Regions from separate parts of the Arthrobacter sp. TMT4-20 genome, predicted to be linked through region 2. Evidence: predicted binding sites of a transcription regulator. Region 2 holds the regulator's gene; the other holds the start of a gene.
The links. Region 2 encodes LexA, which represses DNA repair genes until DNA is damaged. Its sites were predicted from a motif close to TCGAACANNTGTTCGA; they were not measured.
Positions count from the first base shown of each region.

Region 1 (14,638 bases), on a different contig from region 2:
GCGTGACCGCAGCATCCACAGTGATGTCAAGGCGGCGGAGAAGGCGGACAAGTCGGCGCCGGGCCAGATCGCTGCGCCTTTCGCCGGTGCTGTCACCGTCACGGTTGCCGAGGGGGACACCATTGAGCAGGGCGCGACGATCGCCACGATCGAAGCGATGAAGATGGAAGCCGGAATCACCTCACCGGTGGCAGGCACGGTCAAGCGGATCGCCGTCGACGCCGTCTCCCAGGTGCAGGGCGGGGATCTGCTGATGGTGATCGAGACCGCCTAGCCGGTACGGCCGTGCGGGTTCTGGTGCGCTAGTGTTTGGCTGGAGACCACGGCGCATTTGGCGCGCCATCTTCGAACCTGTGAGGAACTATGGCCCCGCAAGATCCGTCCGGTACCGGCCCGGACATTGACCCATCCGACGACACTCAGTCCGACCTACCGGAGACTGATTCTCCTCACGCCGGGGACAACGCGGATGCTTCCGTCTCCGTGGGTCGCGATCCCGAGGGTCGAGGATCGGTTGACCACGAGTTGGCGACCGATCATGGAGCGTTGACCGGCCTTCCGGTCGACTACACCTCGGCGCTGCCCCTCGGGAACGCCGACGCCCCGGCACTGCCATCCGCGGTGCCGTCGGTGCTGGCCGCGCCTGCGGCTAAGGCGCCGGAAACTCCTGCGACGCCTTCAGTTTCCGCGACGCCTACAGTTTCTGCGGCGGCTGAGCCGGCGGCGGATCTTGCGGGCTGGTTCCCCTCGGCTACTGCCACGCCCCCGGTCGAGCGGCCAGCCGCTGAGACCACTGAAGCGCGCAGCGCCCGCCGGCAGAAGGAAACCGGTCCTGAAACCGCCGCCTCACTGACGTCTGAGCGGCTCCTTGAGGTAACGAAGCGTCCCCCTGTTGACGGCTGGCGCAAGCTCCTCCATACGCTGAGCTTTGGCTATCTGAACCTCGGCGATTCTGACGCCGTCCGGATCCGCCGCGCACTGGAGCACCGGATTTCGGTGCGGTTGGGGGAGCGCACCCGCTATGTTCCTGTGCTGTCGCGGAAAGGCGGGGTGGGAAAGACCACTGTCACCACGCTGCTTGGCATGACGCTGGCCCAGGTCCGCGAGGACCGCATCATTGCGATGGACGCCAACCCGGACCGGGGGACGCTCTCCGATCGTTCGCCCGGCAAGGCCGACTTCACAGCCCGCCAGTTGGTGCAGAACCGGTTCATGGTGGATTCCTTCGCCCAGCTCTCCAGCTATGTGGCTCGCGAAGGGTCCCGGCTGCATGTGCTGGCCTCCGATACGGACCCGGCAATCGCCCAGGCATTCGACGACGCCGACTACCGCGCGGTCACCGATATCCTGAGTCGCTACTACTCGATTGTGCTGACCGATTCGGGCACCGGCATGGTGCACTCGGTGATGAAGGGAACCCTCGAGAAGGCCGACGCCGTCGTGCTGGTTTCCGGCGGAAGTGTGGACGAGGCCCGGCTGGCTTCCGAAACCCTGTCTTGGCTCGAGGCACACGGACGCCACGACCTGGTGGCTAGTGCCATCGTCGTGATCAACCTGTCCTCCGGGAACGGAACCCAGGTGAACGTGACCGAAATCGAAGAGCACTTCCGGTCCCGAGTCAGCACCGTTGTCCGCATTCCCTACGACCGTCATCTGGCAGAAGGTTCACAGGTGGACCTGGCCCGGCTGAAACCGGCAACGCGGGATGCTGTCGTCGAACTTGCGGCGCTGGTCGTCGACGAACTGCAGTGACTCACTACGACCTGGCGATAGTCGGTTCCGGTTCCGGCAACAGCCTGATCACCCCCGACTGGGATGACCGAAAAGTGGCGTTGATCGACGGCGGCGTGTTCGGCGGGACCTGCCTGAACGTCGGCTGTATACCGACCAAAATGTTCGTCTTTCCTGCCGAACTGGCCACCGGGGCACAAGAGGCGCAGTCACTCGGTGTCGACCTTGAGCTCCGCGACGTCAGGTGGAGGGCCATCAGGGACCGCATCTTCTCTCGGATCGACGCGATTTCCCGGGACGGCAGACGATACCGGGCAGACGAGCTGGACAACGTCACCCTGTACCAGGAATACGTGCGGTTCACGGGGGAGAAGTCCTTCGTCACCGCGACGGGCGAGGAGATCCACGCGGACCAGATCGTCATCGCAGCGGGATCACGGGCGGTGCTACCGGACATTCCGGGAATCACCCTTCCGCAGGTGCATACCTCGGACACCATCATGCGGTTGGATGAGTTGCCGGCGCGGATCCTCATCATCGGCGGCGGCTACATTGCCGCCGAATTCGCTCACATCTTCGGCGCATTTGGCTCAGCTGTCACCATGGTTAACCGCTCCGGCAGCCTGTTACGTACCCTCGACGACTCCGTCTCGGAAGCGTTCACCGCGGAGGCGCTTCGCCGGTGGGACGTCGTCCTCAATCACACCGTCGCCTCACTGACCGCCAACGACGACGGATCCGTGCACGCGGTAATCGACGGACCCGAAGGTCAGGAACTGGACGTCGACGTCGTGCTGGTGGCCATCGGCAGGGTGCCGAACACCGACCGGTTGGGAGCCGCCGACGTCGGGCTCGATCTCGATACTGAGGGTCGCCTGGTCGTGGACGGACACCAGCGGGTCCTCCGCGACGGTTCGCCTATCGACGGGCTATGGGCCCTGGGTGACGTCAGCAACCGGTTCCAGCTCAAACACGTCGCCAACCATGAGGCGCGGGTCGTCTCGCACAACCTGATCCATCCTGGCAGTCTGCGCACCAGTGACCACCGGTTTGTTCCGGCGGCGGTGTTCACGCACCCTCAGGTAGCGGTTGTCGGCCTGACCGAAGCTGAAGCACTGGCGAAGGCCGAGGCTGAAGGCTTTGAGATCACTGTTGCCGTCCAGCAATACGGGTCGACGGCGTTCGGCTGGGCGATGGAGGACACCACCGGTTTTGTGAAGCTGATCGCCAACCAACGCACCGGCATGATTCTCGGCGCCCACATCATGGGCCACGAGGCGTCAATGATCATCCAGCCGGTCATCCAGGCGATGTCCTTCGGACTCGATGCCCAAACCATGGCCAGCGGACAGTACTGGATTCACCCGGCCCTCACGGAAGTAGTCGAGAACGCTCTACTGTCCCTGAAGACCGGGTAAATCAGCTACCGATCTCCGGCTGCGCTAGGCGCGAGGGGCCGAGTAGATGCCCTCGACCACCGAGGAGTAATCCTTCAGGACCTGGGCCCGCTTGATCTTCAGGGATGGGGTCAGGTGCCCGCTGGTCTCGGTGAAGTCGGTGGCCACAATTCTGAACGCCTTGATTGACTCGGCTTGCGAGACGTTCGCGTTGGCCTGATCCACCAGTTGCTGCACTTCGGCGGTAACCAGTGGGTGTTCGGCGGCCTGAGCCACGGTGGTGTTCTTGGGTAGCTGGTGGCGCTCAAGCCAGCCCGGCAGAGCCTCTTCGTCAAGGGTGATCAGGGCCGAGATGAAGGCCCGGTGATCGCCGACGACAACGCACTGCGATACCAGGGCGTTGGATCTGATGGTGTCTTCCAGCTGTGCGGGGATGACGTTCTTGCCACTTGCGGTGACGATGATTTCCTTCTTGCGACCGGTGATTTTCAGGAATCCGTCGCCATCCAGCTCGCCGATATCGCCGGTGCGGAACCAGCCGTCGGCGAAGGTTTCTTCGGTGAGGTCATCGCGATTGTAGTAGCCGCGCATCACGCAGACGCCCTTGGCGAGGATTTCGCCGTCGTCGGCAATCTTCACTGCGTTGCCGGGAAGCGGCGCCCCGACCATGCCGATCTTGATCTTCTTCGGTGTGCTCACGGTGATTGGTGCCGTGGTCTCGGTGAGGCCGTACCCCTCGAGGACCATCAGGCCAATGCCGTGGAAGAAGTGACCCAGCCGGTCGCCCAGTGGTGCGCCGCCGGAGACGGCATGCTCCACGCGGCCGCCCATGGCTTCGCGGATCTTGCTGAAGAGGATCCGGTCAAAGACCGCGTGTTTTACCTTGAGCGCCAGCGGTACCTTGCCGGCCTGGTCGGCTTTGGACCATTCGATGGCCACCTTGGCGCCGGCGTGGAAGATCTTGCCCTTGCCGCCGTCCTCGGCTTTGAGCATCGAGTTGTTGTAGACCTTCTCGAACACGCGGGGGACGGCGAGGATGAAGGACGGCTTGTAGCTCTGCAGATCCGGGAGCAGGTTCTTGACATCGGGGGTGTGGGCCACGGTAGCGCCGACAGACACACACAACACGGAGATGAACCGGGCGAATACGTGGGCCAGGGGGAGGAACATGATGGTCTGGGCACCCTCGTGGGCTACCTCGGGGAGGGCTGCCCCGGCGTTCACCGACAGCTCGACGAAGTTCCCGTGCGTCAGCTCGCACCCCTTGGGCTTGCCTGTGGTGCCCGACGTGTAAATGATGGTGGCGACGTCGTCGAGCCCCGCGGTCCGACGGCGGTCTTCCAGCGCTTGATCATCGATGTCGGTACCGGCGCCGCGCAGGGGATCCAGGCCGTTGTTGTCCAGCTGCCACACGTGCTGAACACCGGGGATGTTCGCTGCGGCTGCCGCCTGGCGCACCACGTTCTCATGGCGGGCCGATTCGACGAAGGCAGCGACCGCGCCCGAATCCTCAAGGATCCAGCCCACCTGTGAGGGTGATGAAGTTTCGTAGACGGGTACTGAGATGGCTCCGGCAAACCAGATCGCGAAGTCCACCAGCGACCACTCGTACCGGGTGCGAGCCATGATCGCCACGCGGTCGCCGGCCTGGACGCCGCTGGCCATCAGGCCTTTTGCGAGGAGCTGGACGTCAGCGAGGAATTCAGTCGCCTGGATGTTCTGCCACTCTCCGGCGTTGTCCTTTTTGGAGAACAACGCTGGGTTGGACGGCTTTGCAGCCTGTTTGACAACCAGCTCCGTGATATTACTGTCACGGGGCGTGTCCACCATTACGGGGACGCTGTATTCGCGCACGACTATCTCCTTTGATATCTCCAAAACTTGCTGGATTTCATTAGCCTATAGGTTCAACCGACGTTAATACTCTCCAGTAATGTACGAATCGGTAACGGTAGGGCAACGCCGATGGCAATCCAGCGGAGGACAACCAATGATCAGGCAGACGGACGCCCCGGCAGTGCCCCGGCTGCGGGGTCAGCTCCGCGCCCCCGGTGGCGGGGGTCTGGGTGCCCGACGGCGGCCTGTTGGCTTCACCGCTGGCTACCCAGATTCGCCCACGTTCCTGCGCCGTGGGCTTGCGATCGGGATCGATATTGGTGGGACCAAGGTGGCAGCCGGCGTCGTCGACATCCACGGCAACATCCTCGCCGAATCCCGCAGGGATACGCCCGGGCACGATCCGAGGCACGTCGAAGCGATCATCGCTGAACTGGTAGCCGAGCTGTCGGTGGGCCACCGGATCCGGTCGGTGGGGATCGGCGCCGCTGGCTGGATGGACCTGACCAACGGGACCGTGCTTTTCAGCCCCCATCTGGCGTGGCGCAATGAGCCCCTGCGCCACAATCTTGAGCGGATCCTTCGGCGGAGGGTGACCGTGGTCAACGACGCCGACGCCGCCGCGTGGGCCGAATGGCGGTTCGGTGCAGGCCAGGGGGAGAGCCGGTTGGTCTGCATCACCCTGGGCACCGGCATCGGCGGAGCCATGATCATGGACGGCGCCCTGGAGCGGGGACGTTTCGGGGTGGCTGGGGAGTTTGGCCACCAGATCATCGTGCCGCAGGGTCACCGCTGTGAATGCGGAAACCGGGGATGCTGGGAGCAGTACGCCTCAGGCAACGCGTTGGGACGGGAGGCGCGGGAGCTTGCGACCGCCAATTCCCCGGTAGCCCAGGCATTGTTGAGGGAAGTCGACGGCGACCCACAGCTCATCACCGGGGCCGTCGTCACCAAGCTGGCGCTGGAAGGAGACCCGGCGAGCCGGGAACTGGTCGACGACGTCGGGCAGTGGCTCGGGCTTGGGCTCGCCAACCTGGCTGCTGCGCTGGACCCGGGAACCTTTGTGGTGGGCGGCGGACTGGGTGCTGCCGGAGATGTGCTGCTGGAACCGGCCCGGCGAGCCTTTGGCCGCAACCTGACGGGTCGAGGGTTCCGCCCGGCTGCGCGGGTGGAAGCTGCAGCGTTGGGGCCTTCTGCCGGGTTGGTGGGGGCGGCGGATCTCTCCAGGTTGAGTCCGCGGTTGAGTCGCGGGCGTGCTGGCCGGAACTAGAACGGGGCTTCTTAGGCGTTCCTGTCCTCCTGAGCGATAAGCGGCAGGCTATTGGTTGCGTTGCGCAACTATGAACGGCTGAAACTGCAAGACGCATCGACTCTCTTGAGTGGAACCGCAATGAGCACCGGACGATGGGCGCTCTTTGTACTTGCCGGAATACTCCTGATCAGCTCTATCATCCGGACGCTGCAGGGGTCTGAGTACCTTTGGGCTACCGGTCTAGCCATGGTGATCACGATGGGAAGTGTGCTTTGGGAACGGCACAAGGACCTAACGAAGAAGGCCCTGGCCGCCAGCCAAGTCGCGGTGTCCCCAAATTCGGCTTTATCGGGCCCTGCTTCGCTGAGTACACTGCTGCAACCGGTGGACTCCAGCGGACTCGTGCACCTTGATGCGCTGCATCTCTCGGTGCAGCGGGTGCCCAGGGGGCGGTCCGGTGATGGTTCTGTGGGCCCGAAAAATAGTTGAAAAAGTTTTTCGGGTGACCCTGAATCGGCCCCTATTTTGTCAGTGGGCGATGATGGAATAAAGATATGAAAGGCAGCGACGCTTCTGCTCCCGGATCGGGATTTTCCCCCGAATCCGGCCCCGGTTCTGGCCCGGATTCTGGCCCCGGTTCCGTCTTCGAGAGCGGGTCCGCGAACACTGCTTCGGGGAATGCGGGTGGGTACGGTCCGGGCGGTCCGCTGGGCGGGGAAGCGACCTGGACCGCTCCGACCGGGCCGGGGGCTCCGGTGCCGTTGTCTGGCCAGGTGTCGGTCGCGGCGATGGTGACGTTGAACGCGGGGCAGACCGTGAACCTGCTCAAGACGCTCTCAGCGTTGCGGTCCTGGGTCGATGCGCAGGAAGCCAAAGCGGCCACCCACCTTCATGACCTGATGGCCGAGGAACACCCGTGGGCCGAAGACCAGGACCACACTCACGCCCTGGCTGCGTCGGAGATCGGTGCGGCGCTGCGCATCCCGGAGCGCACTGCTGGTTCTCTGCTTGACCATAGTGAGCTGCTGGTCCGCGATTACCGGGCCACCCTGACCGCGTTGGAGAATGGCAGGTTATCGCGCCGTCACGCGTGGGCGGTGGTCGGGGAAGCGATCGGTATCCCGGATACCGTTCCCGCCGTGATGGCCGCATTCGAGGCCCAGCTCATCGGTCTGGCCTGCAAGACCACGGTGGCGAAGTTTTACCGCCAGGCCCAACGGTTACGTGACATCTTCCACCCAGAATCGATCACCCTGCGGCACCGGAAGGCGCTCCAGGACCGGCGCGTGTATCTGGACCCGGCGCAGGACGGGATGGCCTGGCTCCAAGCCTTCCTGCCCACCGAACAAGCCGCCGGGATCTTCCACCGCGTCGACACCGCAGCCCGTAACCTGCAAGGCCCCGACGAATCCAGGACCCTCACCCAGTTACGCGCCGACGTCCTCGTTGACGTCCTCACCAGCGCCGGACCCACCGGACACATGAGTGAAGCACCCGACCCAGCTGGCCCAGCTGGCCCTGGTGCTGCCGCTGGGACCGAACCTGATACTGCCGCTGGGGCCGGCCCGGGTGCTGACCGGAGCTGGCCGGGAACAGCTAGTCAGTCGGGGGAGGCCAGCACGTATTGGGGTGTGCAGGCGAAGGTGTTCGTCACAGTCCCGGTGATGACTCTCCTCGGTGGGGATGCTCCCGGTGAATTGGAAGGCTACGGGCCGATTGATCCGGAGACCGCACGTCAGCTCGCCGGCCACGCACCATCGTTCACCAGAATCCTCACCCACCCCTTCACCGGGGCCAGGCTCGGCGCCGATGCGACCACGTACCGGGTCCCGCAGGACCTAAAGGATGCGGTCCGGGTCCGGGACGGAACCTGTCGGCATCCGGGATGTAACCGGTTGGCGGTGTTCTGCGAACTCGACCACACCACCCCCTGGTCCCAAGGCGGCAAAACCAGCTACGGGAACCTGGCGGCCCTGTGTAAACGCCACCACATGTTCAAAACCGAAGGCTACTGGCACTACCAACAACCCGAACCCGGGACCATCATCGCGATCTCACCGCTCGGCGAAACCTACCTCACCCGACCAGACCCACCACCAGCACCACCACCCGACATACCCCCGCCCTTCTGAGAGTGCGCCCCCGATTATCGTTGACTGCTTAGAGTGCTTCCGGCGACGTAGGCAGCGTCGGACCACAGGCGGCGCCCATCCAGACAGCAGTCGCGCTCGACAACGCATACTGCACTGATAATGCATACTGCACTCAAAGTGCAGTATGCTGCACTTATGGTAAGTAACCCCACTGCGCTTGCGGCAGCAATTGGCAGCCGCATCAAACAAGAGCGCCACTCCCGATCCCTGACTCTTGATCAGCTTGCAGACGCTGCTGGCGTGAGTCGTCGCATGCTGATCAATGTGGAGCAGGGTGCCACCAACCCGAGTGTAGGAACACTGTTGAGGTTGAGCGACGCTCTCGGCATCGGGCTGCCTTCGCTGGTTGAGTCTCCATCGGCGAAGCCCGTGACAGTTACACGCAGCGGTGAAGGTGCCGCCCTCTGGACTTCCGAAGCCGGTGGCAGGGGGACGCTGGTGGCAGGCTCCGAGTCACCCGACGTCGTCGAACTTTGGGACTGGACATTCGTGCCGGGGGACCGCCACGAGAGCGAGCCACACTCCAAGGGAACCAAAGAGTTTCTCCAGGTGCGGCAAGGTTCGATCACAGTGCAGGTGGGGGAGCAGACAATAGTGCTCGAAACCGGGGACGCCGTGTCGTTTCCCGGGGACGTTGCCCACTCGTACGCGAATGTAACCATGGAACCGGCCACGTTCACCATGGCAGTTTTCGAGCCCGGTGTAGGGCTGAGCCACCGAGAAGCAACAACCAATGAATGATCGGAGCAGCTTGCGCCAGGTTGTGGAATCCAGCCGCGTTGACCCGGAAGTGTTCTTGCTTCGTCCGGACTATCGTGCTGTGCTGATCGCCGCCGATGGTCTGGTGCCAGGGCCCAGCGACCAGACAAGCGAGGACCTCCTCAGTCACACTGAAGGTTTCGCCCGTGAGCTCCTCAAAACTACTCCGGTTGAGCAACTTGCACACGTCGCTGCGTGGCGGGACACCTATCGCGGTTTCGGGGCCGAGCCGCAACGAACGCGCAACAGTCTGGAGGCCCTCCTGCGGAGGTCAGCCACCGGGCTCCCACGCGTCAACCGACTCACCGACATCTACAACGCCATCTCAGTCCTCCACCAGGTCCCCTTGGGTGGCGAGGATCTCACCGGTTACGCTGGCCCACCCCGCCTGACCCTCGCCAGGGGAACCGAACCGTTCGACACCGCGACCGGGGGCGAGGAAACGGTCGAGTTTCCGGAACCTGGCGAAGTGGTCTGGAGGGATGACACAGGAGTGACGTGCCGGCGCTGGAACTGGCGGCAAGGGCGGCGGACACAGCTCAAAAACAATACCGAAACCGCGCTTTTCATCCTGGATGCTCTTGAGCCGATGACTGACCACGCTCTGCAACTCGCAGCGGATGCGCTTGCCTCCCACCTCAGCCAACTCGGCCCCGACGTGCAGACCGCCAGCCGGCTGATCCGTCCCGAACCGATCAAATCATGACCAGAACGTCACCCGTCCCGCCCTGGGGGCTTGCGATAACGGCGATGTTCTCAGTCCAGCTAGGTTCTGCTCTGTCGGTGGACCTGATTGGCGCTGTCGGCCCGGGCGGAACCGCATGGCTGCGCTTGAGCATGGGAGCAATCATCCTGATCGCTCTGGTCCGTCCACCACTTCGCTCGATCCGCCGCCAGGACGTGCCCACCATTATCGGTCTGGGTCTGGCTACGGGTCTGATGACCATCGGGTTCCTCGCGGCACTGGAGCACATCCACCTCGGCACCGCCGTCGCAATCGAGTTTCTCGGACCATTGACCGTGGCAGCTCTGCGAAGCCACCGCAAGAGGGCGCTGCTCTGGCCGGGTCTCGCCCTGATCGGTGTGATTCTCATGACCGAACCCTGGCAGGGGACTTTCAATGTGACGGGAGTCGGCTTCGCGGCGATGGCGGCCGTGGGGTGGGCCGTCTACATCCTTCTCACTCAACGCATCGGCGACCGTTTCAACGGAATCGCCTCGCTCTCCCTGACGGTGCCAATCGCGGCGGTTGCCGCGGCCGTCGTCGGGGTCCCTCAAGCCATTGGCCACATCACGCCAGGCATCCTCGCCGCCGCGCTGGGCCTGGCCGTGCTGCTCCCGGTGCTGCCCTTCGCACTGGAGATGCTCGCACTACGCCGGATGACCCCTACAGCCTTCGGAACGCTGATGGCACTGGAACCTGCGTTCGGAGTGCTGCTGGGACTGATAATTCTTCAACAACACGTGGGAGTCCCGCAGCTGGCGGGCATTGCACTGGTAGTACTGGCCGGTGCGGCCGCCCAACGAGGCGGGAGCCGCCTTCAACCAGCCAGGATCGACTCGGCCACCCCGGTACACATCACCGGCTGACCACTCCGGCTCGGTCATACGGAACGCGGCAGCTACCTATACTTCGGCGCCGTTGTCTCCGTGATCGCGGGTCTTGGGGAGCCTCAGGATCAGGAACGCCACCGACACCAGGAAGATGGCCAGCACCCCCAGCATCATCGTGAGCGGGGCGGCGCGCCAGAACATGGCGAGTAAAAGCAAAGCGATCGGTCCACCCACTGCGCCGAACCAGGCGAGGACCAGCAGCGGCTCCCCGGTACCCAGCGCCGGCGGCTCCGGCGGATGATAACCCTCGTCTTCGTCGTCGTCGGGCTCCTCGGGGGTATAGTCCCGCGGACCACTGGGGGAGCGGCGGGGCTGATTCTCAAACAGAGCCCGCATCCGGTCCTGATCGGACAAACCCGCATCAACGTTCTGTTCCGGTGCCGAACTGGCTGCAGCCTCCGGCGCGGTGGGCGTCTGCTCCAACCGGGCCACCAGATCCTGCCACACGGCATCGTCAGTGGACTCGTTGGGTTCCTGACCTCGGGATGTCATGCGGTGCTACCTGCCGTCACGTGCTGGATAAATTGCGCTGACCGTTCAAAAATCAACTGCGCGTCATGGTCCATGGTCGCAACATGGTAGCTGTTCTCCAAACGCACAATCTCAAGAGCTTTGCTACCAATCCGCTGTTGCAGCACCTCCAGGCTGCTTTCCGGCACGATCGGGTCCACCGATGAGCGAAAAACCAGCGTGGGCGCGGTCACTGACGGGAGCAGGTTGACCGTCTCCCTGAATAGTCGGCCGAGCTGTGCGACAGCAGCAACGGGGGTCCGCGCGTACGCGCCCTCGTCGAGCCCTTCCTTCTTGATGTTGTTGGCGATGGCTGGCACCGATCGCATCACAAACTTCAGCACCCCGGCGTAACGTGCGCGCGGATCGGCGATGGTGAGACCAGGATTGACGACGACGACGCCGGCCACCGGCTGCAGGGCCGCCAACCGCAGTGCAAGGGTCCCGCCCATTGACAGGCCGGCGACGACGATCTTCTCGGTTGACTGTGCCAACTCCCGGTAACTCGTCTCATAGCTGGCGTACCAGCGCTGCCAAGGGGTGCGGGCAAGTTCCTGCCAGGTGGTGCCATGGCCGTCGAGCAGAGGGAGCCGCACTGCGTACCCCTGATCGGCTAGATACTGGGCCCAATCGAGCAGGCTAACCGGAGAACCGGTGAAACCGTGACTCAGGAGGATGCCGATGCGCGACGCCTCCCCGAAACCGTCGGAAGAGAAGGCGACGGGACCCGCGCTGGATGTCATAGCCCCATCGTGCCACCTGCCACCAATGCCTTACCAGCGAATCCGTTCCTTAGAGTAGTCTCTCAAGGAAAAGCGCGATCGACTGTGGGGTAATCCGCCGTGATCCCGCTCGGGTCGAGGAAGGCTGTCAGCGTGTTTTATTGGTTCATGAAGCGGATCATCGTAGGTCCGATTCTGGGTCTCCTCTTCCGGCCCTGGGTGAAGGGAATGGACAACGTCCCACTGGATGGTCCGGCGGTGCTGGTCAGTAACCACCTCTCCTTCTCAGACTCGATTTTCCTTCCGATCGCAGTGCCCCGGCCGGTGATCTTCCTGGCCAAGTCCGAGTACTTCACGGGTAAGGGCATCAAGGGAAAGCTCACCGCGATGTTCTTCAGACTCTCGAACCAGCTGCCGATGGACCGCTCAGGCGGTGCTGCTTCGTCGAGTTCGCTGAGCGCGGGTGAAGCGGTGCTGAACAATGGCGGGATCCTGGGTATCTATCCCGAAGGAACGCGCAGTCCCGACGGCCGGCTGTATCGAGGAAAGACCGGCGTGGCCAAACTGGTGCTCGCCACCGGGGTGCCGGTGATACCGGTAGCGATGATCGGCACGGACAAGGTACAACCTATTGGCCGGCGAATCCCCAACATTCGCAGGATCGGCATCATCGTCGGCGAACCTCTCGATTTTTCCCGGTACGAAGGTCTCGCCGAGGATCGTTTTGTTCAGCGGTCCGTGACCGACGAGATCATGTACGAACTGATGCGACTCTCCGGCCAGGAGTATGTGGACGTGTACGCGAGCAGTGTGAAAGAAAAGCTTGCGGCCGCGAAGAGCTCCGAGAAGAAGGCGCACGGCAAATCCGCCTCCGCCGCCCCGACAGCCGCGGAGCAGGACACCAACCAGAAGTCTTTGCGCAGCAGGCTCACCAGTATCAAATTGCCGGTCTGGCTGAGCCGGAAACGGTAGTCCGGCTGCTGGGTCAGGAAGCGTGGCGCCCGGCACAATGTGACGTGCTGCTCCGCTGCGTGACGGTCCCGGCAGCGGCGGGGATGTAGACCCATTAGGCTTAACCGGTGACTGATATCTTCGCACCCACCGAAACCACCGTTCCTCCAGCAGGGCAGAGCAGCCCGCAGGCAAGCGCGATGCTTGACAACTGGCGCCAGCTGCCCATTTCGCAGCAGCCCACCTGGCAGGACCCCAGCGTGTATTCGGCCTCCGTCAAAGAACTTTCCACCCTTCCTCCACTGGTCTTCGCCGGCGAGGTCGACGTGCTGCGTGACCGCCTGGCCGCCGCTGCCCAGGGCAAGGCATTCTTGCTGCAGGGCGGTGACTGCGCCGAAACCTTCGAGGGCGCAACCGCAGATCGGATCAGCGCCCGTGTGCGCACCATTCTGCAGATGGCAGTGGTCCTGACTTACGGTGCATCACTGCCGGTGATCAAGATGGGCCGGATGGCTGGGCAGTTCGCCAAGCCACGTTCATCCAACGATGAGACCCGCGAAGGCGTGACGCTTCCGGCGTACCGCGGCGACATGGTCAACGGCTACGAGTTCACCCCTGAGTCGCGTGGGCATGATGCTTCCCGCATGGTCAAGGCGTACCACACGTCCGCTTCCACACTTAACCTGATCCGTGCCTTCACCCAGGGCGGTTTTGCGGATCTACGCCTGGTCCACCACTGGAACAAGGGTTTCACCGCCAACCCAGCCCATTCTCGCTACGAGTCGTTGGCCGGTGAAATCGACCGCGCGGTCCGGTTCATGGATGCCTGCGGCACCGACTTCGAGGCACTGAAGAGGGTCGAGTTCTTCGCCAGCCATGAAGCGCTCCTGCTCGACTACGAGCGGGCGCTGACGCGGACCGACTCACGCACCGGGCTCCCGTATGACACCTCGGCCCACTTCCTGTGGATCGGGGAGCGTACCCGTGACATCGACAGCGCCCACATCGACTTCCTGTCGCGGGTTCGGAACCCGATCGGCGTAAAGCTCGGTCCGAACACCTCACCCGACGATGCCCTGGCACTGATCGATAAACTGGATCCCAATCGCGAGCCAGGTCGCCTGACCTTCATTACGCGCATGGGTGCCGGCAACATTCGTGAGAAGCTGCCCCGGCTGGTCGAGAAAGTCACCGACTCCGGCGCGCAGGTCCTCTGGGTATCCGACCCGATGCATGGCAACACGGTGACGTCGCCGAACGGCTACAAGACCCGCAACTTCGACGACGTCATGGACGAGGTTCGCGGTTTCTTCGAGGTGCACAATTCGCTGGGCACCTTCCCGGGCGGCCTCCACGTCGAGATGACTGGCGACGACGTCGCCGAGTGCCTGGGCGGCGCCGACCCCGTAGACCAGGAAGCATTCCTGGAACGCTACGAGTCGGTCTGCGACCCACGCCTGAACCACATGCAGTCCCTGGAGATGGCTTTCCTGGTCGCAGGAGCACTCTCCAAGCGCTAGGCAAGCCGGGCCCACAGGTTCAAACACCGCAGGTTCAAACACCGAAGGTTCGAACACCGAAGGTTCGAAGTACAACAGAGGCGAAGCGGAAACGCTTCGCCTCTGTTGTGTCTAAACCCTGGTGGATCCTTGCTACGTGACGGTGATCGTGACGGTGGAGCCTTCCGGCTGCTCGCCGGTCAGATCCTGCCCT
Region 1 is NZ_JBTNDW010000006.1:138,608-153,245, reverse strand. It holds gene ACX80Z_RS07940 (pyruvate carboxylase) at 1-274, shown strand, start outside; gene ACX80Z_RS07935 (MinD/ParA family ATP-binding protein) at 364-1,752, shown strand; gene ACX80Z_RS07930 (mycothione reductase) at 1,749-3,149, shown strand; gene ACX80Z_RS07925 (AMP-dependent synthetase/ligase) at 3,174-4,982, opposite strand; gene ACX80Z_RS07920 (ROK family glucokinase) at 5,119-6,234, shown strand; gene ACX80Z_RS07915 (HNH endonuclease signature motif containing protein) at 6,771-8,348, shown strand; gene ACX80Z_RS07910 (helix-turn-helix domain-containing protein) at 8,505-9,110, shown strand; gene ACX80Z_RS07905 (B3/B4 domain-containing protein) at 9,103-9,834, shown strand; gene ACX80Z_RS07900 (EamA family transporter) at 9,831-10,718, shown strand; gene ACX80Z_RS07895 (hypothetical protein) at 10,755-11,234, opposite strand; gene ACX80Z_RS07890 (alpha/beta hydrolase) at 11,231-11,995, opposite strand; gene ACX80Z_RS07885 (lysophospholipid acyltransferase family protein) at 12,128-12,946, shown strand; gene ACX80Z_RS07880 (class II 3-deoxy-7-phosphoheptulonate synthase) at 13,126-14,445, shown strand; gene ACX80Z_RS07875 (protein kinase domain-containing protein) at 14,578-14,638, opposite strand, start outside.
Region 1: a site for LexA is predicted at 6,703-6,718, ahead of ACX80Z_RS07915 (HNH endonuclease signature motif containing protein). Genes of this name have one in related genera too.

Region 2 (14,638 bases):
GACGACGCCCAGCGCCGGTCCCACCATGAAGATCATTTCGGTGCTGATCGCGTCAAGGGTGAACGCGGTCCGTCGCTTCTCCCCGGACACCATCACGCCCAGGGACTGGCGAACCACCGAGAAGGCGGGCAGGGTAAACAACCCACCGATCAGGGCGGCGACGAGCAGCCACTCGTAGGACAGCTGGGGTGCCACAGACCAGATCACCGCTTCGGCGATCACGGACGGAATCAGTGCCTTGCGCAGCCCCGCGCTGTCGACCCGACGGCCCCGCCAGGGTGCGCCGACGGCGATGCCAATCGTCAGAAGAGCCGCGACAGCGCCGGCTTCCGCGTACCCACGGTCGAGGGTCTGCACCACATGAAGGGTCAGCAGGACCCCGGCCGCGGAGTGCGGGAATCTGGCGATCATTCCGACGATGAGCAGACGCCGCACCGGGACAATACGGAGCAGCTCCCGGTAGAGGGCAAAATTCACTGGTTCACTCTTCTGCGGGTCCGCCCGCACGTCCTCAGCGGGTCAGTACCACCTCAAGGGAGTCGACCCGTTCCACAAGTTCTGTATTGGCCCGCAGCCGGTCCTGCAGTTGCTGGACCACCGTCTGGACCGCTTCCCCAGCCAGCCCGTCTCGGAGCGTGATCTGGAGCCGCACTTCGGGGCCCGGTCCGCCGCCGGATGCCAGTGTACCGTCTGCCGCGCGGGCCGGAACCCCGCTTCCGGGACCCAGCGCTACCCGCAGGATCGCTGGCTCCTTACCGGTGATCTGGGCGACCAGGTCGGCGATGCTTGGGTCGCTGTAGGCCGGCCGCCACTGGTGCTGCTGGGCCAGCGCCCACATGGCGGGGCGACGCACAACGAAGGTGAAGTGTGCGCCCGGATCGATGACCAGCAGCTGCGCTCCGTCGGCGACCGCCGACAGCGCCGCACGCGGCGCGTAAACGGCCACGGGCCTGGCTTCCGGATGCCACGCGGCCAGTGCAGCAACAGAGCTGAAGACCGGCAGCGCCGTGCGGCCATCGGGTGCTTTGAGCGTGACCAGGGCCATGTCGGCCTCCTTGTCGCCCTCCGGTGCTCCCCCGCCGTGGCCGTGGTCGGCGTGCGAGTGAGGGTCGTCGGGCGCGGTTTCCCCGGCGAGCTGGGCTACCACGGGTACGAAAAGTCTCACCCCGGCGAGGGCGGCGAGCACTCCCGTTTCGTCGCTGGTTCCGGCCAGCAGCCGGTCGATTGCCTCGGTGTAGGCGGGCGGTGCGGCGCCGTCGTCGTCGTCGAAGTTGTGCAGCGGGTTACCCTCGCCGCTCAGGTCACGGCCTTCCCAGGCCTGCCCCGCGGAATCGGCGGTGTTGGCCGCCAGGGCAGCGGCGATATGTGCGGGGAGCTGCCGCTCGCTCACACCCGGGATGCCGGGTGCCCGGCGATGTCGAGCGCCTGGGGCAGCGTGAAGGCGCCGGCGTACAGCGCCTTGCCCACGATTGCACCTTCCAGTCCGTGTGGCACCAGCTGGCGCAGCGCCGCGAGGTCCTCGAGGCTTGAGATTCCACCCGATGCGACCACGGGCTGCGAGGTCCGCTCAAGCACCTGCTGGAGTAGTTCGAGGTTGGGGCCGCGGAGCGTGCCGTCCTTGGTGACGTCTGTGACCACGTACCGGGAGCAGCCCGCGTCTTCGAGGCGCTGCAGGACTTCCCAGAGGTCGCCGCCTTCTTCGGTCCAGCCGCGGGCTGCCAGGGTGGTGCCCCGGACGTCCAGGCCGACGGCGATCTTGTCGCCGTAGCGGGCGATGGCCGCAGCGGTCCACTCCGGGTTTTCCAGGGCTGCGGTGCCGAGGTTCACCCGGTGCGCGCCGAGTTCCAGGGCTGCGTCGAGGGAAGCGTCATCGCGGATCCCGCCGGACAGCTCCACCTTGATGTCGAGTTCATTAATCACGCGTCCGAGCAGTTCGCGGTTTGAGCCCCGGCCGAAGGCTGCGTCAAGGTCCACCAGGTGCACCCATTCGGCGCCGTCCTGCTGCCAGGCGAGGGCCGCCTCGAGGGCGTCACCGTAACCTGTTTCGCTGCCGGCCTCGCCCTGGACCAGGCGGACAGCCTGCCCGTCGACGACGTCGACGGCAGGAAGCAGTTCGAGAATGGGGGATTCAGTAAAGGGGCTCATCGGGTGTTGTGACTCTTTCGTAGCTGTCGGAGGTCTGGAATCAGATGTCGGTCAGGGTCAGGAGGTAGGCAGCGAGGAGCGCCATTCCCGCCAGGACCCAGAAGCTGATGATCAGGGCCTTGGGTAGTTCCTGCCGCCGGAAGGAGATAGCCCCACCGATCAACAGGCCCGCGAGCCCCATCAACACTATGCTCCACATGACTACCGCAGCCCGGCTGTCCAGTTGGAGAGCAGACGGGCCCCGGCGTCACCGGACTTTTCGGGGTGGAACTGGGTGGCGCTGAGGGGACCGTTTTCCACGGCGGCAATGAACTGACCGCCGTGGTCCGCCCAGGTCACCATTGGGGGCTTCATGGCTGGCTGGGTGACCTCGAACTTCCACTGCTGCACTCCGTAGGAGTGCACAAAGTAGAACCGCTCGTCCTCGATGCCTTCGAACAGTTGTGACCCCTCGGCTGCCTTCACCGTGTTCCAGCCCATGTGCGGGACGACGTCAGCCTGCAACCGTTCAACGGTGCCTGGCCACTCGCCCATGCCCGCGGTCCGGACGCCGTGCTCGACGCCCTCCTCGAAGAGGATCTGCAGGCCGACGCAGATGCCAAGCACTGGCCTGCCGCCCGCCACCCGCCGGCCGATCATGCGCAGTGCATCGACATCCTTCAGACCCTTCATCACGGTCGCGAAGGCTCCGACGCCGGGCACCACCAACCCGTCGGCGTTCAGGACGTCGTCGGGTTTGGCGCTCAACGTCACTTCAGCGCCGACGTGTTCCAGGGCACGGACCGCTGAACGGATGTTCCCCGAACCGTAGTCCAGAACCGTTACGCGTGGCGCACTCATAGTGCCCCCTTGGTGGACGGGATGCCCTCCACGCGTGGGTCCGGTTCCACTGCAGCGCGCAGCGCCCGGGCGAACGCCTTGAACTGGGCTTCGACAATGTGGTGTGGATCCCGTCCACCCAACACCGTCATGTGCAGACAGATCTGGGCATGCAGGGTGATCGCCTCGAAGACGTGCCGGGTCAGCGAGCCGGTGAAGTGCCCTCCGATCAGGTGGTATTCCTGGCCTGCGGGCTCACCGGTGTGCACCAGGTATGGCCGGCCGGAGATGTCGACGACGGCGTTGGCCAGCGCCTCATCCAGGGGCACCGTCGCTTCGCCGAACCTGCGGATCCCGGCCTTCGTCCCCAGGGCCTCCCGGAGCACCTCGCCGATGGTGATGGCGACATCCTCGACGGTGTGGTGGACATCGATGTGCGTGTCACCGGTGGCTCGGACCGTGAGGTCGATCAGTGAGTGCTTGGCCAGCGCAGTCAGCATGTGGTCGTAGAACGGCACCGAGGTGCTGATCTCCGCGCGTCCGGTGCCGTCAAGATCGAGCTCGACAAACACCGACGACTCGCTGGTGGTCCGTTCCCGGCTCGCAGTGCGTCCGACAGTGGTTTCCACGCTCATGGCTATCCTTCGATTGGTACGTAGCGGATGGGTGACGGTAGGGACAGCACCGGGCGCCGCTTGGAAAGGGTCTATCACCAGTCTAGGAGACGGTCCCCTCCAGCAGGGCACCGAGGGTGTCGAGGAACACTGTGGTTTCCGTCTCGGTGCCTGCGGTGACCCGGAGGTGACCGGGAATACCGACGTCGCGAATCAGCACTCCCCCGTCGAGCAGGCCCTGCCAGATGCGGTGCGGGTCGTCCAGTCCGCCGAAGAGAACGAAGTTGGCGTCCGAGGGCACCGGGGTCAACCCGAGGTGCTGGAGACTGGTCACTATCCGATCGCGTTGCACCTTGATGTTTTCCACGTTGGCAAGCAATCGGTCAGAGTGGGTCAGGGCCGCGTTCGCTGCCGCCTGGGTGATGGCCGAAAGGTGGTACGGCAACCGGACCAGGCGCAGCGCGTCAGCAACCTCGGGGGCCGCCGCCAGGTAACCGAGCCTCGTCCCGGCCATCGCGAAAGCCTTGCTCATGGTGCGGGACACCACAAGACGTTCCCGGCCCGCCAGCAGGCTGAGGGCGCTGACGGTGCCTGCGTGGGCGAACTCGGCATAGGCCTCATCGACGATCACGATTGCCTGCGCGTCGCTGCCCGCCTCATAAACCGCTTCCACCACATCCAGGCCCAGCGCTGAGCCGGTCGGGTTGTTCGGCGAGCACAGAAAGACGAGGTTCGCGCCGGATTCGCGCACTTCGCGGGCCGCGTCGGCGGCGCTGAGCTCGAACCTGCCGTTACCCTGCCCTGCGATATAGCGGGTGCCGGTGCTGCTGGCCAGCAACGGATACATGGAGTAGGTCGGGGGGAAGCCGATGGCTGATCGACCCGGGCCGCCGAAGGCCTGCAGCAGGTGCTGCAGTACCTCGTTGGATCCGTTGGCGGCCCACAGGTTTTCGGGCGTCAGTCCGTGGCCGAGGTAGCGTGCAAGATTGGTCCGGAGTTCGGTGAACTCACGGTCGGGGTAACGGTTCAGCCCCCCGACCTCCCGGCTCACCGCATCAACGATTGCCTGCCGGACATCGTCCGGCACTCCATGGGTATTCTCATTGACGTTCAGGAGGATGGGGACATCCAACTGGGGCGCACCGTAGGGGTGCTTGCCCCGCAGATCCTCGCGCAGGGGCAACCGGCTCAACCGCTCAAACTGTTCGCTCACCTGTCAAGGTTAAGCGTGGAGTGCTGCAGGTGCAGAATCGGCGGGCCTTCACCCTTCATCAGGATCTTCACCGCGTTCGCAGAAGCTCCGCACCCGGTGGCCGATACTGGCCGACCGGGTTGGAGGGTTCTGGGGGTGCAGTACTGGCTGTCGAGGCGTTACCGGTTGGTGGGGACATCCAGTTGCTGCCCTGCCTGCAGCACTGAGGTGCCCAGGCTGTTCAGTTCAACGATCTCGGAGACGACGATGCGCGGATCGCGGTCCGGAGCGAACTCGGTTGCCAGCTGCCAGATGGTTTCGCCGGCTGCGACGCTGACACTCACGGTCTCGGTCACCTCTCCGCCTTCAGCTGATGCCTTGGCAGGCGAGTTGAAAAATCCTGACAACATCAGAACGGCCGACGCGAGTAGCACGATCGGCAATCCGACCAACAGGAGCCGGCCCCTGCGGGTCAGCCGCAGCTTGGTGGCGCCGCTCGTGGTCGCGTCGCTTTCGGTGGTAGGGAAATTCTGGTGTGTGGTGATGACAGACATGGATACACCTCTCTGTACTCTCGAATCAGTCCATTCGGTCCTGGGGTATGAGCCCGGGACCAACCCTGAAGGTTGAAGACGGTGTTCGAGCTAAAACCGGCGATTCCTGTTTTGTTCGAACTTATCTTCGAATTACTGCTTGTTTATTTTTAGCACTGATTGACGAACTTTGTCGAGACACGATCGAACAAATGTTTGAAAACGTGTCCTGACTCCCTTACCGTTAGGGCAAGGATGAAGGTTCGGGATCCAGCAGAAACCAGCACATCATCCGCCACTGACAAAATAAGCTCGGCCCCTGGAATCCAGGGATCTGCCGGGGTACATGGATTCTTATCGAAGGGACAGCGACCGTGAAAGAGTCCGACGCACCACTGGATGAACCGGCCTCCGACCTTGCCCCGGCTGACCCCGCCCCGGCCGTCCTGCCAGCCCGTGGCCGCCCGCGTGGGCGCCAGGTGCCCAAGGGCATGACGCCCCGCCAGAAGAAGATCCTTGAGACCATTCAGCGGGCCATCGGCACCAACGGGTATCCGCCCTCCATGCGCGAGATCGGAGACACGGTGGGGCTGGCCAGTCTCTCGAGCGTCACCCATCAGTTGTCGCAGCTGGAGCGGATGGGCTATCTCAGGCGCGATCCGAAGCGCCCCCGCGCCATGGAGATCCTGCTTCCGCTGACCCTCGACCATGATCAGCACAGCGGCGAAGAAGGATCGGGCCAGGGCACGACACCGGACGTCGGCGGCGCGATCGACGCAGCCATGGTTCCGATGGTGGGGCGGATCGCTGCCGGCGGCCCGGTGCTGGCCGACCAGGTAGTGGAAGATGTCATGCCGCTACCCCGCCAGTTGGTGGGACACGGCGATCTCTTCATGTTGCGGGTCTATGGCGATTCGATGATCGACGCCGCCATTTGCGACGGTGACTGGGTAGTGGTCCGGCGCCAGCAGGAAGCACAGAACGGTGACATCGTGGCCGCGCTCCTCGACGACGAGGCGACGGTGAAGACTTTCCGCCAGCGCGACGGTCACACCTGGCTGCTCCCCCAGAACACCCAGTACGAGCCGATCCTGGGAGACCTCGCCACGATTATGGGCAAGGTCGTCTCGGTGATGCGCGCCCTCTAACCCCCGGGCGTGGGTTTTCCTGCCAGCCGCTCCAGGACGCCGACCGCCGTCGTGCGATCGGTGGTGGACCAGAAAGGCGGCAGCGCGGCACGCAGGAATGATCCGTAGCGTGCGTTGGCGAGCCTGGAATCGAGGATCGCCACCACCCCCTTGTCTTCGGCTGCGCGGATGAGGCGTCCGGCGCCCTGAGCGAGGCGGACGGCCGCGTGGGTTGCCGAAACGCTCATGAAACCGTTTCCACCGGCCTTCGCTACGGCTCTCGTCCGCGCTGTCATGAGTGGGTCGTCAGGGCGCGGGAAGGGAATGCGGTCGATGGTCACCAGCCGGCACGACCGGCCTGGCACATCGACGCCCTGCCAGAGTGACATGGTGCCGAAGAGGCACGTGTCCGGCTCATCCGAGAATTGTTTGACCAGCGCCGACATTGACGATTCGCCCTGGCACAGGATCTCGAAGTCGACCCGTGGGCGCAGTGATTCGGCTGCGTCTTCGGCCGCGCGGCGGGAGGAAAAAAGTCCCAGCGCCCCACCCCGCGATGCTTTCAGCAAGACCTCCAGTTCGTCGAGCTGCTCAGGCGAGGTGCCCCGCTCCGGCTTTGGAAGGTCCTTCGCGACATACAGGACGCCCTGCTTCGGGTAGTCGAAGGGGCTGCCGACGTCGACGCCGGTCCATGACGGCGCCGAGGCGCCCGCGAGACCGAGCGAACCGGCGACTGGACCGAACTCGGCCCCGATGGCGAGCGTTGCCGAGGTCAGGACCACTGTGTGATCGGCGAACAGGCCTTCCCGCAGCTTCCCGGCCACGGACAGTGGCGCGATGTTGATGGTCGCGGGTGCGTCGTCGTCGGGCTGTGAATACCCGGTGCCCGGTGAGAAGGTGCTTGGCCGTGAGGCCCAGAGCACCTCACCGGCCGGTGTCGCCGTCAGAAGCCGCTCGCAGAGTTCGAAGACGGCGAGGACGTGGGACTTCGCCATCTGCCGGCCACCGTCTGCCGGGGTCGGTCCGTCTCCTTTGGCGTCCGACAGGACGGCCCGGCAGGCTTCGCGGACCTGCGTGATCGCCGTTTCCTGCTCCTCGGTGAGTCCGGCAGCCATTAACCCCGTGGGGATCCCGGCGACTGTTGACTCGAAAAAGCGGTTTGCGGAGTCGAGGCCCTCGGTGGCGATTGACAGATGACGGCGGGCCGCCGACGCCGCAGCGGAAATCATCCCCGCCGATAATTGTCCGGACACCGCGCCGGTGACCCGGTCATGCAGTTCGTGGGCTTCGTCGATGACGACGACGTCGTACTCGGGGAGCACCGCCAGCCCCTCGAAGGCACTGATCGCGAGCATTGCATGGTTGGTGATGACGATATCCGCGTCGCCCGCCTTGGCCCTGGCCCGTTCGCTGAAGCATTCCGCCGCGACCGGGCACTTTTGGGCGCCAAGGCACTCCATGCTGGTCACGGACACCTGCCGCCACGCCTGCTCGCTCACCCCTGGAGTCAGCTCGTCCCGGTCACCCGTGTCGGTGGTTTCGGCCCACTCCCGGAGCCTGACAACCTCGCGGCCCAGCGGGGTGGCCGGGCCGGCGGAGGGATGCGGTGCGGCGGTGTCCTCGCCGAGGCTGAAGAGCGCGTCGGGTGCCCCCTCTTCGGGGAAGCCTCCGCCCGTCTTGTGCTTGCAGACGTAATTGCCGCGCCCTTTGAGCAGCACCACGTCGACGGGGCGGGGTAGCTTGCCTTTGAGGGCCTTCAGCAGCCGGGGCACGTCGCGACCGACAATCTGGGCCTGCAACGCCAACGTTGCAGTGGATACGATGGCCGGTTTGTCGTGGGTCAGGGCGTGGGAGATCAAGGGGATGAGGTAGGCCAGCGATTTACCGGTGCCCGTGCCAGCCTGCACCAGCAGGTGGTCCCCGGTGGTCAGCGCCTCGGCGACCCGTTGCGTCATCTCATGCTGGCCCACCCGGTTCTCGCCGCCCATGGCTTCAACTGCGGCGTCAAGAAGTTCCAGCGGCCCCGCGGTACCGCTGTCAGGCATGCTGGCGGAATTCCTCCAGATCGGCGGCAAGACCCGCACGGACCATGACGTCGAGCCGGGTGCCCGATTCAACGTGCTCAAGGTTCAGGATCTCGGCGTCGGACTGGTGCAACCTGCTGACGACGTCGCCGCGTTCGTACGGCACCAGCAGCGTCAGCTTCACGCTGGGTCGCGGGATGGCAGCGCTGACGGCTTCGAGGAGCTCGGCGATACCCTCGCCCGTGCGGGCTGAGACCACCACGTGCCGGGGCTCGCGTTGACGCAGGCGTTCGATCACGAAGGGATCCGCGGCATCGGCCTTGTTCAGAACAATGATTTCGGGGACCTTGCGGGCATCGACCTCAGAGAGCACTTCCCGCACCGCGGCGATCTGCCCCTCCGGATCGGGGTGGGACACATCCACCACATGGAGAATCAGGTCCGAGTCGGCAATCTCTTCGAGCGTCGACCGGAATGCCTCAACCAGCTGGGTGGGCAGCGACCTGACGAACCCGACCGTATCGGCGAGCGTGTAGCCCAACCCATCGGCGGTTTCGGCCTTACGCACCGTGGGATCCAGGGTGGCGAACAGCGCGTTCTCCACCAGGACGCCGGCGTCGGTGAGGCGGTTCAGCAAAGAGGATTTGCCAGCGTTGGTGTAGCCGGCGATTGCGACCGAGGGGATCTCATTACGACGGCGGTTGGCGCGTTTTGTTTCGCGGGCTGGTTTCATCCCGCTGATCTCCCGGCGCAGCTTCGCCATCCGGGTGCGAATCTTCCGCCGGTCAAGCTCGATCTTCGTTTCGCCGGGCCCACGGGAACCCATCCCGGCGCCGGCGCCGCCGACCTGGCCGCCTGCCTGGCGGGACATGGAGTCACCCCAACCGCGCAGCCTGGGGAGTAGGTATTCGAGCTGTGCCAGCTCGACCTGGGCTTTGCCCTCCCGCGATTTCGCGTGCTGGGCAAAAATGTCGAGGATCAGGGCCGTCCGGTCAATGACCTTGACCTTGACGATGTCTTCCAGTCCGCGGCGCTGGGAGGGAGAGAGTTCGCTATCCACGATGACGGTGTCGGCTCCGGTGGATACCACGATGTCCTTGAGCTCCTGGGCCTTGCCCGAGCCGAGGAAGGTGCCGGGGTCTGGCTTGAGCCGGCGCTGGACGATGCCGTCGAGCACCTCTGAACCGGCGGTGGCTGCCAGCGCCGACAGTTCCCGCAGCGAGTTTTCAGCATCTTCGGCGGTGCCTTCACTCCAGAGCCCTGCCAGGACGACGCGTTCGAGGCGGAGCTGCCGGTATTCGACCTCAGTGACGTCTTCGAGTTCGGTGGAAAGCCCTGCGACGCGTCGCAGTGCACGCCGTTCGTCCAGGTCCTGCTGGTCGCCGTCGTAGGACGACCGTTCGTCGTCGTGCCCGGATGAGACACCGACGAAACGGTTGCCTGCGCCCTTCGCGGACGCGGCCTCGTCTTTAGCCAGGATCCGATCAATCACTGCCTGAATTTCGGCTGGGCCGATCTCTGGTTCCGGCGTCGCCGGTCCCCCGTTATTCGTGGTCATACGCTCCCTAAAGTGGTGTCCTTCAATGGTAGTCGTCCCGGTCCCGATCGGGTGAGGCACTTCACTGAGCGCGCAATTGATCCCTCCGGCGCGGCAGGGCCCTACCGGTGAGCAAAGTGGACCGGGCGGGCCAACCGGGACGGCGGTGGCCGAAATTCCCCTCACGGGCGCCCAGGTTGCTGGCGGATTCGGCGGTGACCGGGTTCCAGAAACCGTCGGCGGCTCGACTACGCTGGTTTGTTATGGATTCCCATTACTTCAGCGCCCAGCCGGCCGGCCCGGAGACCCGCAAACCGCTCCGCACGGTGCTGGCCGGGGTAGAGCGCACCCTGGTGACGTCCTCGGGCATCTTCAGCTCCGACGGGATCGACAAGGGCACCCGCATCCTGCTCGCTGAGGCCGCCAATCCGGTGGGCTCCCGGATGCTCGATATTGGCTGCGGCTGGGGTCCACTGGCACTGACGATGGCGCTGCTGGCGCCCGACGCCCAGGTGGTCGCCGTCGACGTCAACGAACGGGCGCTGGCGCTCACCGCGGAAAACGCGAAACTGTTGGGCCTGGGCAATGTGGTGGCGACCCGCCCGGAAGAGGTCGACGCCGATGCCACCTTCGACACCATCTGGTCCAATCCACCGATCAGGGTGGGCAAGGACGAGCTGCACGCGCTGCTGCTGAAGTGGCTGCCCCGGCTGTCGCCTGGCGGGTCCGCGTGGCTGGTGGTGCAGAAGAATCTCGGCGCTGACTCGCTGCAGAAGTGGATTGCCGATCAGCTGGCCGACGGGTTCGAGGTGTCCCGTACTGCTACCTCGAAGTCGTTCAGGATCATCCGGGTGGAACGCCTCACTCCCTAGCGCACGCCGCCTAGCACCGTACCGCCTAGCACCGCTCGGCTGTCTGGGAGCCCTTAGAGGAAGGTCCCGGTCGCCACCAGGACGGCTGGCCCGCTCAGGCTGACATGTTCGCGCCCGTCAGGTCCGGCGTGGAACCGGACGCCGACGACGCCGCCGGGCACCTCGACCCGCCAGGTGAGGGGCGCTTCGGCCCCGGCCCAGAATCTCGTGGCCGCCGCAACTGCGCACGCCCCCGTCCCGCAGGACAGGGTCTCCCCCACGCCGCGCTCATGCACCCGCATCCTGACGCGGCCGACGCCGTCGTGCACCAGCGGATCGTGCGGCACCACGAATTCGACGTTGGTCCCGTCGACGGGCGTTGGGTCGACGACCGGCGCGGTGAACAGCCGTGCGGCATCCAGTTCGGCAGGCTCAGCCAGTGCCACGACCGTGTGGGGGTTGCCCATGCTGATTGACAGGGCGGGCCGCGGAACCTCCAGACCATCGGCCTCCACCAGGGAATCGGTGGCTCGCGATGCTGCAGCGTCGGGGAAAATGAACTCCCAGGGACCCATATCCACCGAGTAACCATCGGCGGACCGTTCCACCAGTTTGATCCCGCCGCGGGTGGCAATCGACGCCGTGGCTCCCTCGGCGAGGCTGAGCAGCCCCGCGGAGACCAGCAGGTGGACGAAGACCCGGACGCCGTTGCCGCACATTTCCGACAGCGAGCCATCCGAGTTGCGGTAATCCATGAACCACTCGGCCGACGGATCACTCTGGAGCAGCACCCGCCCCTCCGGCAGGTGGCGGGATCTGATCGCTCGAATCAACCCGTCTGCGCCGATACCACGGTGCCGGTCACAGATGGTGCGGACGTCGTCGGGCCCGATCTCCAGCTCGCCGTCCGGGTCGGTGACCAGAACAAAATCGTTTCCGGTGCCGTGGCCCTTGGTGAAGGCGACACCACTCAGGGCGGTCGGTGCTGGTGAAACCAGTGCGTCGGATTGAATAGTCACGTGTCTAGGATAGGCCGAAGGTCTGCTGGAGGTGGTCTGCGGCCCGGGCGCCCAGGAGCGGATCCTCCCAATCGAGCCACGTGATCCGCGGGTCGGCGCGGAACCAGGTGAGCTGGCGGCGGGCAAACCGCCGGGTCGCGTCGATGGTGTCGCTCGCTGCCTGTTCCGTGGTCAGCTCACCGTCGAGGACCTGCAGGAACTGGGCGTATCCCAGTGCCCGGGATGCCGTCCGACCGCTCCGCAGACCCTGGCGGTCCAGGCGTGCTACTTCGTCGAGCAGCCCGTCGTCGACCATGGTATGGACCCTGGTAGCCAGGCGCTCACGTAACACCGGCCGGTCCACCCGCAGGCCCAGCTGCAGTGCCGGCTGGTGGTACAGGCGTTGCGGCATGAAGGAGCTGAACGGGCGGCCGGTCACCTCGTACACTTCGAGGGCCCTGATCAGCCGGCGGTCATCGAGATCCCGGCCGGCGGAGATCGGGTCCACTGCCGCGAGGCGCTCGCGGAGGAGGTCCGCGCCGTCGCGGGCCAGGTCGGCTTCCAGCTGGGCTCGGATGCCCGGCTCGGTACCAGGGAACTCCAGGACGTCAAGGGCCGCCCGGACGTACAGCCCCGACCCGCCCACCAGGATCGGCATCCTGCCGCGGTCCCGGATAGCGTCGATCGCGGTCCGCGCCTGCTGCTGGTAGGCGGCGACGCTGGCTTCCTCCCGGACGTCGAGCGTGTCGAGCAGGTGATGCTGTACCCCCTGCCGCTCGTCAAGACTGACCTTGGCGGTGCCAATGTCCATGCCGCGATAGAACTGCATCGAGTCGGCGTTGATGATTTCGCCGTTGAACCTGCGCGCGAGTTCGATGCCAAGCGATGACTTGCCCGACCCGGTGGGTCCGACGACGGCGATCAGGGGCGGGGATGCGGGCGCAGCGGGAAGCACCGTCAGGCGCCGCGGACCGGCAGCGAGGGCATCCCCAGCGACACGGCACCTGCTGGGCCAGCAGCTGACCCGCCAGGCGCTGGCACGCCGCACGAATCGGCCTGTGCCCGATCCCACGCGTCACCGGCCCGGGACCGGCGGATGTGAAGTTCTGCCGGCGTCGCGGGGTCCGCCACCAGGTGGAAGGCGGCAGCCTCCGTGACTGTGACGGTGACCAGGTCACCGGGGCGGGGCGGTTCGACGCCGTCGGGCACCGAGAAATGAACCAGGCGCTGGTCACGGGCCCGGCCCGAGAGACGGTGGGTTTCGCTGGCTTTACGGCCCTGCTGGGCGGTGACCATCAGCTCGACCGTCCGCCCGAGCTGGAGGGCATTCTCTTCTGCTGCGATGCGGTCCTGCAAGGCGGTCAGCCGTTCGAACCGTTCCTGCACCACCGCCTTCGGGATTTGATTGGGCAGGTCAGCGGCAGGGGTGCCGGGCCGCTTCGAGTACTGGAACGTGAAGGCGGTGGCGAAGCGGGACTTCTCGACGACGTCGAGGGTGGCCTGGAAGTCTTCCTCGGTTTCCCCGGGGAAGCCGACGATGATGTCGGTGGAGATCGATGCGTGGGGCATTTTGGCCCGCACCCGGTCCAGGATGCCGAGGAATTTCGACGACCGGTACGAGCGGCGCATCGATTTGAGGATCTGGTCGGAGCCCGATTGCAGGGGCATGTGAAGTTGGGGCATCACGTTGGGGGTCTCGGCCATGGCGTCGATGACGTCGTCGGTGAAGGCTGCCGGGTGGGGGCTGGTGAACCTGACCCGTTCGAGACCCTCGATGCTCCCGCAGGCGCGGAGGAGCTTGGCGAAGGCACCCCGGTCGCCGAACTCCACCCCGTAGGAATTGACGTTCTGGCCCAGCAAGGTCACTTCGATCGCACCATCGGCCACCAGCGCCTCGATTTCGGCGAGGATCTCCCCCGGCCGCCGATCGCGTTCCTTGCCGCGCAGGGCGGGGACGATGCAGAAGGTACAGGTGTTGTTGCAGCCGACCGAGATGGACACCCAGCCGGAGTAGACGGCGTCGCGCTTGGTCGGGAGCGTGGACGGGAAGACATCGAGGGACTCGAGGATCTCCAGCTGCGCCTCGTTGTTGTGGCGGGCCCGCTCCAGGAGCGCGGGGAGGGCGCCGACGTTGTGGGTGCCGAATACCGCGTCGACCCACGGCGCTTTCTTCAGGATGGTGTCGCGGTCTTTCTGGGCCAGGCAGCCACCGACGGCGATCTGCATGCCGGGGTGCGTTTCCTTGACCGAGGCGAGCATGCCGAGGTTGCCGTAGAGCTTGTTGTCAGCGTTCTCCCTGACCGCGCAGGTGTTGAACACGACGACGTCGGCCTGGGTGTCCGTTGCTGCGGCATAGCCGGCGGCCTCCAGCAGCCCGGAGATGCGCTCCGAGTCGTGGACGTTCATCTGGCAGCCGTAGGTCCGAACCTCGTAGGTGCGCTGCGCCCCCGACACCGCTGCGCCAGGAACACCGGCCCGTTCAGCGGCGGGACCTGTGGGAAGGGTTGGGGTAATGAGACTCACCCGTTAAGGGTACGTGTGCTGCGCTGACCCCCACAATCGACGGGACCTGGAGTTCCCGCGGCAACCGCTGCGAACCGGTCAGTACCAGTTCATCCGCTGGGAATGCTGCCAGGCTGCACACGGCGAACCGTATCTACCGGAGATGTAGCCGAGGCCCCATTCGATCTGGGTGCGGTAGTTCGTCCGCCAGTCAGCGCCGGCGCTGCCCATCTTGCTGCCGGGTAGGGATTGGGGAATACCGTAGGCCCCGCTGTACGGGTTGTTCGCGCTGGTCA
Region 2 is NZ_JBTNDW010000009.1:36,912-51,549, forward strand. It holds gene ACX80Z_RS10130 (MFS transporter) at 1-477, opposite strand, end outside; gene ACX80Z_RS10135 (SseB family protein) at 512-1,390, opposite strand; gene priA (bifunctional 1-(5-phosphoribosyl)-5-((5-phosphoribosylamino)methylideneamino)imidazole-4-carboxamide isomerase/phosphoribosylanthranilate isomerase PriA) at 1,387-2,145, opposite strand; gene ACX80Z_RS10145 (hypothetical protein) at 2,186-2,326, opposite strand; gene hisH (imidazole glycerol phosphate synthase subunit HisH) at 2,347-2,985, opposite strand; gene hisB (imidazoleglycerol-phosphate dehydratase HisB) at 2,982-3,599, opposite strand; gene ACX80Z_RS10160 (histidinol-phosphate transaminase) at 3,682-4,791, opposite strand; gene ACX80Z_RS10165 (LysM peptidoglycan-binding domain-containing protein) at 4,950-5,324, opposite strand; gene lexA (transcriptional repressor LexA) at 5,795-6,451, shown strand; gene ACX80Z_RS10175 (ATP-dependent DNA helicase) at 6,448-8,475, opposite strand; gene hflX (GTPase HflX) at 8,468-10,012, opposite strand; gene ACX80Z_RS10185 (class I SAM-dependent methyltransferase) at 10,255-10,863, shown strand; gene dapF (diaminopimelate epimerase) at 10,917-11,861, opposite strand; gene miaA (tRNA (adenosine(37)-N6)-dimethylallyltransferase MiaA) at 11,866-12,795, opposite strand; gene miaB (tRNA (N6-isopentenyl adenosine(37)-C2)-methylthiotransferase MiaB) at 12,798-14,363, opposite strand; gene ACX80Z_RS10205 (coiled-coil domain-containing protein) at 14,442-14,638, opposite strand, start outside.